3 regions of the Lysinibacillus sp. NPDC056220 genome follow, and region 1 is predicted to be linked to each of the others. Evidence: riboswitches for the same ligand, from Rfam matches in the RefSeq annotation. Region 1 holds a riboswitch; each other region holds the start of a gene.
The links. Region 1 has a riboswitch for thiamine pyrophosphate ahead of ACOZBY_RS10360 (ABC transporter substrate-binding protein). Riboswitches for the same ligand answer to the same signal wherever they lie in the genome.

Region 1 (3,284 bases):
AATAACTGCTCCCATTACACTATAGGTAGCAGCAATTTTTACGCCCGAGAAAATTGCCGGATAGGCATGTGGCCATTCTAATTTCCAAAACGTTTGGGCCTTCGTTGCTCCAATCATTTCGAAGTAATGCTTTAACTCGGGTGCTGTTTGACGAAAACCGTCCATTGCCGCAATGACAATAGGGAAAAAGCATACTAGACAAATAATGATGAGCTTTGGTAATAAGCCAAAGCCAAACCAAATAATAAGTAACGGCGCCAATACAAGAATGGGTATATTTTGCGACATAATGAGAATCGGATAAAATAACGACCGAATGAAAGTAAAACGATGCAAAACAATCGCCACGGTTAGACCACAGCCAACCCCAATAGCAAGTCCAAGTAAAGCTAATTCCACGGTAGCCAGAGCATGTGGCAGAAACGTTTGATATGATTGAAAGCCTTCCTTTAAGATTATGCTTGGTGCTGGGAGGAGCCAGGGAGGAACATCAGCGATATGCACAACAAGCTCCCATATGAATAAGAGGAAGGCGATAAAAATTATCGTCCTTCCCTTTTGTAATGCCCGTTTCATGACTGATATTTCTCCGTTAATGTAGCCATGGTAATCCCATTTGGTTGATATAAAATTTTTACTTGTGTAATGACATTAATGGCTCCTAGCTCGACCATCTTAACATTCATTTTTTCAATGATTTGAAGAAGCGTTGTAAGCTCACCTTCCATTGTTGTTTCAAGGGCATGAACCTCATAGTTCACACCAGATGCATCAATAACCGCAATGGCCGCATCCACATAAGGAATGACATCCTCGTATTTCTCTGTCTTCGGAATGATTTGGACACTGATTAATGAATTTGCCATGTTAATTGGCCTCCTTTTTCGGTAGGAACTCATTCGTAAACGCCTGTTTAGCATCAAATTCGCCCTCTAACACTTTGTTACTCGACATCCATTTAGCATAGTTTTCCCATACAGAAAGCTTTTGCTCCCCCCATTGATTAGCGTCATCCTGATACTTATCAGCCAACCACTCTTGACTTTTATGCACTAACTCCTTATCTAAGTCTGGTGCCGCTTCTAGTAAAATATCAGCCGCTTCATTCGGATGCTCGATGGCATATTCATAGCCCTTCGATGCAGCCGCAACAAAAGCTTTGACGCTGTCTGGATTGTTTTGAATCATTTTTTCATTGGTTGCTAAAACAGGTGTATAGTAATCTAACTGATCACTGTAGTCCGTTAAATACAGCATATTAATTTTTTCCCCACGAAGCTCTGCCTCAATACCTGTCCATGCATAATAAATCCAAGCAAAGTCGATGTCCTTTTTCATCATCGTAAAGAAATCTAAATCTCCCGCATTGACAATGTCTAATTTATTAATATCAGCGTTTTCTTTTTGCATTAATGATTGTAATACCGCTTGTTCGAGAGGTGCTCCCCAGCCCCCATATGTTTTTCCTTCAAAGTCCTTTGGAGAGGTAATACCCTTTGACGCTACAGAAGCAAATCCAGATGTATTATGCTGGATGATGGCCGCTATCGAGACAAGTGGCACATCCTGAACACGAGCCTGTGTAATGCCCTCCTGATAACTCACGCCAAATTCTGCCTTACCAGAAGCTACGAGCTGATCGGCTCCTGCCTCTCCTGGCATTATAATATCAACATCTAAGCCTACTTCTTCAAAATAACCGAGCTTTTTCGCAACATACAATCCTGTATGATTCGTATTCGGTGTCCAATCGAGTACCACTGATACCTTTTTCTTTGTATCAGCAGACTGCTTGTCCTCCTTGTCGCTACAGCCTACTAACGTCAATAGAGTAGCTAATAGGATAAATAACCATTTTTTCATGCTAGGTCCTCCCAGTTTGTAATATGAAAGTGTTCATGAATGAATGTTGTCACCAGAAGAAAGCGTATTATACGGTTGGTAAGATATTGCTTAGAAAACAAAAAAACGCCTAGGATTCCTCCCAGACGTATTGCAATCAATCTCCAAAACATTTGCTTTTTTGAATAGATGTTCCCTACGCTGGTACGAGCCAAATCAGGTTCAAAGGGTCAGTGTCTATCGGACACAATCTCAGCTAGCCATAACTAGCCCCCCTACATTCTTTCGCTATGAACTTTTCGATGTTTATTATACCCATAGTTGATCTTAAATGACAAGATGCTAATTTTGGATAGTTGTGCCACTATAAACAAATAGCCCAGCTCTACTTATAGAGACTGGGCATGATGTTAGCTTGGTTTTTGTTCTTTTTTGGCCGTTAAAACATGTGAGATGGCTCCATCTGTTGCAATGTCCACTTTAAATGAACCATTAGAATGGCGATCAGCGCGCGTCAATGCATGGACATCGATAACCTCTTGTATGCCTTTTTCAGTTTCAATCACAACCTGCTCATCGTCTGTTGCTTGAATAACAGCGACAATTCGATGAGGATTTGCTTTTAATTCTGTAAGGACTTTAAGTCCACGCTTGGCACGACTTGCTATTTCTACCTCTGCGACATTCATTTTCTTTACAGCCCCTCGTTGTGTCACAATAACGACATATTGTGTTTCGTCTGGCTGTAGGACATTGACCCCAACTAAAGCTTCTCCATCTTTTAGCGTAATACCTTTAACACCGCCCGTTTTCACTCCAGTAACTGGTAGTTCTTCAATAGGGAAACGAATGGCATAGGCCGTATCAGTTGTTAAGAGCAGTTCCGCATCATCAGTTATAAACGATGCATAAATCATTGCATCGCCCGCTTTAACATTCATTGTTTTAATTGGCTTCGAATAACGCGTCACAGCATAATCTGCTAATGGCGAACGTTTAATTTGGCCATCTTTCGTAGCAGTTAAAATATACATATTTGGCTGTTCAAATGTTTCAAAGCCATAAACTGCAATAATCGACTCATCTTCACTTGTTGGCACAATACTTGAAATATGCTGTCCAAGGTCCTTCCAGCGAATATCAGGTAATTCATGAACAGGCTGGTAAATATAATTCCCTCTATTTGTAAATAACAATAGATGATGTTGTGTATTTAAGTTTGCTTCATACAATAAGTAATCGGAATCTTTCATCGCAAAATCTTGACCGTTGGAGGCGGCATGGGATCGTGTAGATGTACGTTTAATATAGCCATCTTTCGTGACAGTCACTACAACCTCTTCACTTGGAACAAGGACATCTAATGTAATTTTAATTTCTTCTATTTCTTGTTCAATTTTCGAGCGACGTGGCTCTGTGAAACGTTTTTTAATATCTAGCAA
Region 2 (3,284 bases), on a different contig from region 1:
ACTATTAGCCAGCCATAATTCTTTATGATAGACTGTACTATATTTGATTACAAAAAGGGGGGCTTGTCGATGACCCAGCAGAAGTCCAATAAGGCGGCTTTGTATATTTTAATGTTTAACATGTTTATCGCAATGGGGAGTATTGGAATTATTATTCCTGTAATGCCTGAATATTTAAGAATATTTGGAGCAGCAGGACAAGTTCTAGGCATGCTTATTGCAACGTTCGCCTTAGCACAATTCGTATTTTCTCCAATTGCTGGGAATCTTTCGGACCAGTATGGGCGGAAAAATTTAATTATTTTCGGTCTTATACTAACAGGACTTGCACAAATCGGTTTTGGCCTTTCTACAGATGTATGGATGCTCTTTTTAGCACGTTTTTTAGGTGGCCTTGGCTCTGCATTTGTAGCACCTCCTATTATGGCTTTTGTAGCAGACGTGACAACTTATGAAGAACGCGGAAAAGGAATGAGTTTGTTAGGAGCTGCTATGTCTTTCGGCTTTATGATTGGCCCTGGAATTGGTGGTTTCCTTGCAAAGGTTAGCTTACATTTTCCATTTTTCATGGCGGGAGCTGCCGCCATTTTAGCGGCTATTTTATCTTACTTTTTATTACCATCTACAAAGCCAAATACTGCGCAAAATAGTCAAAAGCAAGATAATCTGGTAAAACAGATGGCTCGCTCTGTACATATGCCTTATTTTGTTATGTTAATTATTATGATGGTATTCTCATTTGGGATTGCTAACTTCCAAACGACCTTATCACTATTTGTGACAGAGAAATTTAATTACTCACCTGGCGATATTGCCATCATTTTAGTTGTTGGTGGTGCGTTTGGGGTAATTGTACAAATGTTTATTATTACGCCACTCTTTAAACGGTTTGGTGAAATGAAAGTAGTTTTGGTCAATTTATTTATTGCGGCCGTTGCTATTTTCTTAATATTATTTGTTTCTGGTTTTGCACTAATATTAGTTGTTGCAACCATCTTCTCTACGGCGACAACGTTGATTCGTCCAGCTGTTAATACTCTCATATCAAAACTTGCAGAAAAAGAGCAAGGATTCGCAGCCGGCTTGAATAATGCCTATATGAGTCTAGGAAATATGATTGGACCCGCTTTGGCTGGTTTTTTATTTGACTGGAATATGAACAGTCCTTATATTTTTGGTGCCATTATCTTATTAGCTTGCTTCTTCCTTGCCCTGATTTGGACATTGAAAAAGGCGCCTCAGCTTATGCATCCAGATTCACATTAATAGGTAACTCTTATTGACTATTTATTGAAGTATGTTACACTTCTAAAAAATAGAAAAATACTTACCACTAGGGGAGTCTTCTAAAGGCTGAGACGTATATGGTTATATACGGACCCTTCGAACCTGATCTAGTTCATACTAGCGGAGGGAAGTGGCGCTTCTTGCTATTTTCAGTGTATAAGCAAGGCCGCTTCCTGTCGTTTGAAGGAAGCGGCTTTTTTCATTTTCCTAGTGGCTAAAATGAAAAGGAGTACACCTAACATGTCTATTAGAAAATTAACAATTATGGCTTTATTAGTAGCGATTGCTATTGCAGGTTCTACTTTTATCTCCATTCCAACTGGGATTGCTCGTGCTTATCCGGTGCAGCACGCTATTAACGTAATAGGAGCCATTATACTTGGACCCGTATCTACAGTTGTAGTTGCCTTTGTTACGGCCATTATTCGAATCCTTACAGGGACAGGCTCTCTTTTAGCCATTCCTGGTAGTATTATTGGTGCATTATGCGCAGGGCTTGCCTATAAATATAGCGGTAAAATTTGGTTTGCTGGTTTGGGTGAAGTGATTGGCACTGGTCTTCTAGCATCACTTGTAGCAGTGCCCTATGCAAAGGTACTAATGGGAACTTCCGTAGCAGCCTTGTTTTTTATGCCTGCCTTTTTAATATCAAGTACAATTGGAGCAATTTTAGGCATTTTAGTAGCTAGCAGTTTGCGAAAAACGGTGCTAGTAAGATATTTTAATCCTACTCTCTTTATTAAATAGTGTCGTAGGAGGATTTCTTTTTCCATGAATGTACAAAAAGCAGTGCGAAATTCGCACTGCTTTCATCTAAACTAAATTATTGGCGTTTTTTCATACCCTTTAATAGTTGTGCTACCTTCGTGTCTTCTGCTTGTACAGGGAGATCCTCTACCAGTTGCTCCTTTTTCTTCGACTTCGTTAGGAAATTCCAGCCAAAGCGCCTTATTGTTATATCAATAAAGAATAAGAGCATACCTGCAAGGAGAAGCCATGTGGCAATGTTTTGACGATCCGCCCCTTGCTTTGTAAAGTCACGGAACACTTCTTGTGGTTCTTTTAAAACAGCACCACCTGTTTGTTCGGTTATTTCTTCTATTAATTTATCATTAACAGGAAGAAGTTCATATTCAGCGCTGTAAGGAACACTTAATCCCGCCTGATAAATCGTTTCCTTTTCATCAGCGATACGGAAGAAGATTAACCCCGGCTCAGCTTGTACCACAGCTCGCACCTGAGAGGCTGATATAGTTTCAAGCTGTGTGTCTAGCTCTTCACCCGCTTCATTAACAGCCACAATATCTAAAAATGCTGCTTCATTTGTAGGGTCTGTAATCATAAAGGATCCATCTGATTCTACTCTTACATCGTAGGCAACGTCATTATAACTTGGGAGCATTTGCGAAATAAGCGTTTGCCAAAATGTGCCCCAGTCCTGCCATCTTGCCCAGTCTCCTGACCACTTTCCTGTTGAATCAGAAGTAAATGCGAATGTTTTGCCAAGACCGTATTGCCATTGTGCTAATACTGGATCTTCCTTTTCGCTTTCAGCCACGACGGTAGCACCCTGCTTTGCGGTTGTTCCAATATAAGCATTCATTTGTGGAACGCCATTGGCAAATAGCGTATTCCATCCCCCTGCATTATACAGTACAGGATAGAATGGATTATCTTCAATGTACGTACGGGAAATCATGGCCGTTTCACGAGATAAAATGGACGGAATAGTTTGCTCATCGATAACATTGTAGAAACGTCCACTCCCCATCTCACTCAGAGCTTCCAATAAGTTTGCATCCGCGTCTTGACCAATAGCTACTGTCGATAAGGTTATTCCGTTATCTTTTCCTTGTTCAATTAAATCGTCATAATTTCCTGGCTGCGATTGTCCATCCGTTAAAAGAATAATATGCTTACGTTGCAGTTTCATATCTGCTAGGTTTTCATATGCTTTTGCCAGTGAACCATAGATTTCTGTTCCGCCTCCTGGTGTA
Region 3 (3,284 bases), on a different contig from region 1:
CATCGAACCAACTCTTGCCTCCATACCTACCATAGTCCCTACCAGTAAGGTATTTTCTGTTTGACCATAACCATCTCGCACCTGTAGATGAAAAGTATCCGCGAATTTTTTTATAACTTCACTGTTCAAGGGCTCACCTGCTGAAACAGCTTGTCGAATTGAACTGATATCATACTCCTGTAAATTGTCAAGTGCTGCCATAAAACGATATTCAGTCGGTGTACAACATAAGATATTCATTTTAAATTTTTCAAGCAATGTTAAATAGGTTGCCGCATCAAACTTTCCTTTATAGACAAAAGCAGTGGCACCACTGCCTAAAATGGCGAGAAACGGGCTCCAAATCCATTTTTGCCATCCTGGTGCTGCGGTTGCCCATACAATATCATTTTCTTGTACTCCTAGCCAATGAGGAGCTGTTGTCCGTAAATGTGCATAGCCCCAGCTATGCGTATGCACTGCAGCTTTCGGATTTCCTGTTGTGCCACTTGTATAAGCTAAAAATGCATGGTCTGTACTTTTTGTTGGTGTAGAACTTATGTAAGTTGTTGGTTGCTTTCGCATTATGTCTAACAATGGCTGCCATGGCTCATGAGCATTTCCAATAACAAATAGCTGCACCTCTTGTAAATTTTCTACTTGATCAAATTGCTGAATGTAAGGCTCAAAGGCCACAATTGCTTTAGCATCGGCATGATGAATACGATACTCAATATCTTTTGTTCTTAGCATTTCAGAGCTTGGAATGATTGTTAAACCCGCTTTTAATGCAGCAATATAGACAATGTATGCTTCTACTGAGCGTGGTACCATCACTAAAATGACATCACCTTTAGTTAATCCATTTTTTGTAAAGACATGTGCCGCCTGATTCGCTCTTTCAAGTAAATGTGCGTAGGTGATAAATTGTACATCAGAATGCTCTTCATAAATTATCAATGCATTTTTAGTTGAATCCTTAGCATATTTTTCAAATTCATCAGTTATGTTATACCATTCTGGTGCTACTAATTCTTGTCTTTTCATGGCAAATGCCCCCTTTTGATAAGACACATTATACTCCTTTCTTAGAATTTTCAATGGTTTACACTTGATTTGAGTAAAGTCATGACAACTATCATACTTACCTATATGGCATCAGTCACGTTTTGTTGATAGGAAAACTTGCTATTGAATACATATGAAAAGTATGGTACATTTTGGTCAACTAAAAGCAAGATTGCAGGGGGACTCATAAAGAGTTGAGAAGGTAAAACCTGACCCTTTGAACCTGTTAGTTAATACTGACGTAGGGAGCAATGAACATCTTTTTTTCAGATGAAAGGCTCTTTTTCGTGCATTTTTACACAAAAGAGCCTTTTTTGCGTGCTTACGTCCACCCATGAAGGAGGACTAAAATGATTTTTCAAACGATTCGTCAACAACAACCGCTTATACACTGTATAACTAATTATGTTGTGGCTAATTTCCAAGCAAATGGCTTATTGGCATTAGGTGCCTCTCCTGTCATGGCTGATGACAGCCATGAGGTAGAAGAAATGGTCGCCATTGCAGAAGCTCTTTTAATCAATATTGGTACACTGAATGATCGAACAAAGGAAGCGATGCTGTTAGCAGGAAAAAAGGCAAATACCCTTAGTATTCCTGTTATATTAGATCCAGTTGGCGCAGGTGCCACAGTTTATCGCAAGGAAACCGTACACCTATTACTTACAGACATACAATTTGCGGTCATACGCTGTAACAAGGGAGAACTTGCGGCATTAGTGAATGTGGAATGGCAACAAAAAGGTGTTGATAGTGGTGATGGATTTATTGACATAGAAACAGAAGCAACATTATTGGCTCAACGCTACAACTGTATAGTCATTGTTACAGGCGAACATGATTTTATGACAGACGGTGTGCAGAGCCAATGGATAACTGGTGGAAATTCACAAATGACAGAAGTCACTGGTACAGGCTGTTTACTTAGTGCTATATGTGGAGCCGCCTACTGTTCAGGAGAAGATCCATACAGTCAATTAGTGGAAACCCTCACTTACTACAAAAAAGCAGCTGAGCTAGCATCAGCCTTTACAGAGGATATCGGGGATATTCAAATTGCTTTGCTAAATGCCCTTCATCGTCTTTCAAAGGAGGGTGAGGCTTCATGCATATTGTAACGACAATTGCAGGCTCAGATAGTGGTGGTGGCGCTGGTATTCAGGCTGATTTAAAAACATTCCAGGAATTAGGGGTTTTCGGTACCTCAGTTATTACAGCTTTAACTGCTCAAAACACACGAGGTGTAACAGGGGTTTTCCCAATTGAAGTTAATTTTGTTGAAAAACAATTTCATGCATTACTAGAAGATTTTTCGATTGCTGCGATTAAAACGGGGATGCTTTATTCCTCGGATATTATTCAGACAATCGCACACATTTTACAGGATTTAAAAATCCCACTAATTGTTGATCCAGTTATGATTGCAAAAGGTGGAGAAAACTTATTGCAGCAAGAGGCTATTGAAGCCATGCGCATTTCTTTACTACCACTTGCTACAATTGTGACACCTAATATACCAGAAGCAGAGGCACTTACTGGAAGAAAAATAAATCAATTCTCTGATATGGAGGAGGTCGCTCAATGCTTTTTCCAACTAGGTGTTCACTGTGTCATCATTAAAGGTGGGCATCTCCCCAATTCGTTATATGCGATTGATTATGTATTTATAAAAAATGACAAATATTTTTCCATGCAGTCTCCTCGTATTCCAACGAAAAACACACATGGTACAGGTTGTACATTTTCAGCAGCTCTCACTGCTTTTATTGCTCAAGGTTTGACAATTGAAAAAGCTGTTATTGAAGCTAAAAAATTTATACAATTAGCTATTATGCATGATTTAGCCATTGGTAATGGTCATGGCCCTACAAATCATTTTGCTTATCGGCTGCATAATGGTGCCTGCGAGGTGAAGTTAGTTGAAACGTGAGGATTTACAGCTTTATTTTATTATGGGTACAAGCAATGTTTCCCATCAAGAGCCGTTAGTTGTTCTCGAAAAAGCGCTGAGGGCTGGCATAACCATGTTTCAATTACGTGAAAAAGGTCCTTACGCATTAACAGGACTAGCTTATGAGCAATTTGCCCGCCAGTGTCAACAATTATGTCAACATTACCATGTGCCGTTTATTGTTAACGATGACGTGGATCTAGCAGTACGACTTGGTGCTGATGGTGTCCATATTGGACAAGATGATGAACAGATTGCCATTGCACGGAAAAAAATGGCGAACCGG

Region 2: another riboswitch for thiamine pyrophosphate. It lies ahead of thiW (energy coupling factor transporter S component ThiW); the one in region 1 lies ahead of ACOZBY_RS10360 (ABC transporter substrate-binding protein).
Region 3: another riboswitch for thiamine pyrophosphate. It lies ahead of thiM (hydroxyethylthiazole kinase); the one in region 1 lies ahead of ACOZBY_RS10360 (ABC transporter substrate-binding protein).

What each region holds. Positions count from the first base shown of each region.
Region 1 covers NZ_JBMOXD010000003.1:56,581-59,864, reverse strand. Annotated here, with positions in the region: gene ACOZBY_RS10370 (ABC transporter permease) at 1-576, opposite strand, end outside; gene ACOZBY_RS10365 (thiamine-binding protein) at 573-866, opposite strand; gene ACOZBY_RS10360 (ABC transporter substrate-binding protein) at 868-1,863, opposite strand; TPP riboswitch at 2,019-2,129, opposite strand; gene parC (DNA topoisomerase IV subunit A) at 2,253-3,284, opposite strand, start outside.
Region 2 covers NZ_JBMOXD010000001.1:671,814-675,097, forward strand. Annotated here, with positions in the region: gene ACOZBY_RS03275 (MFS transporter) at 70-1,266, shown strand; TPP riboswitch at 1,326-1,433, shown strand; gene thiW (energy coupling factor transporter S component ThiW) at 1,528-2,034, shown strand; gene ACOZBY_RS03285 (VWA domain-containing protein) at 2,111-3,284, opposite strand, start outside.
Region 3 covers NZ_JBMOXD010000002.1:122,581-125,864, reverse strand. Annotated here, with positions in the region: gene mbcS (acyl-CoA synthetase MbcS) at 1-1,026, opposite strand, end outside; TPP riboswitch at 1,214-1,312, shown strand; gene thiM (hydroxyethylthiazole kinase) at 1,398-2,165, shown strand; gene thiD (bifunctional hydroxymethylpyrimidine kinase/phosphomethylpyrimidine kinase) at 2,153-2,977, shown strand; gene thiE (thiamine phosphate synthase) at 2,967-3,284, shown strand, end outside.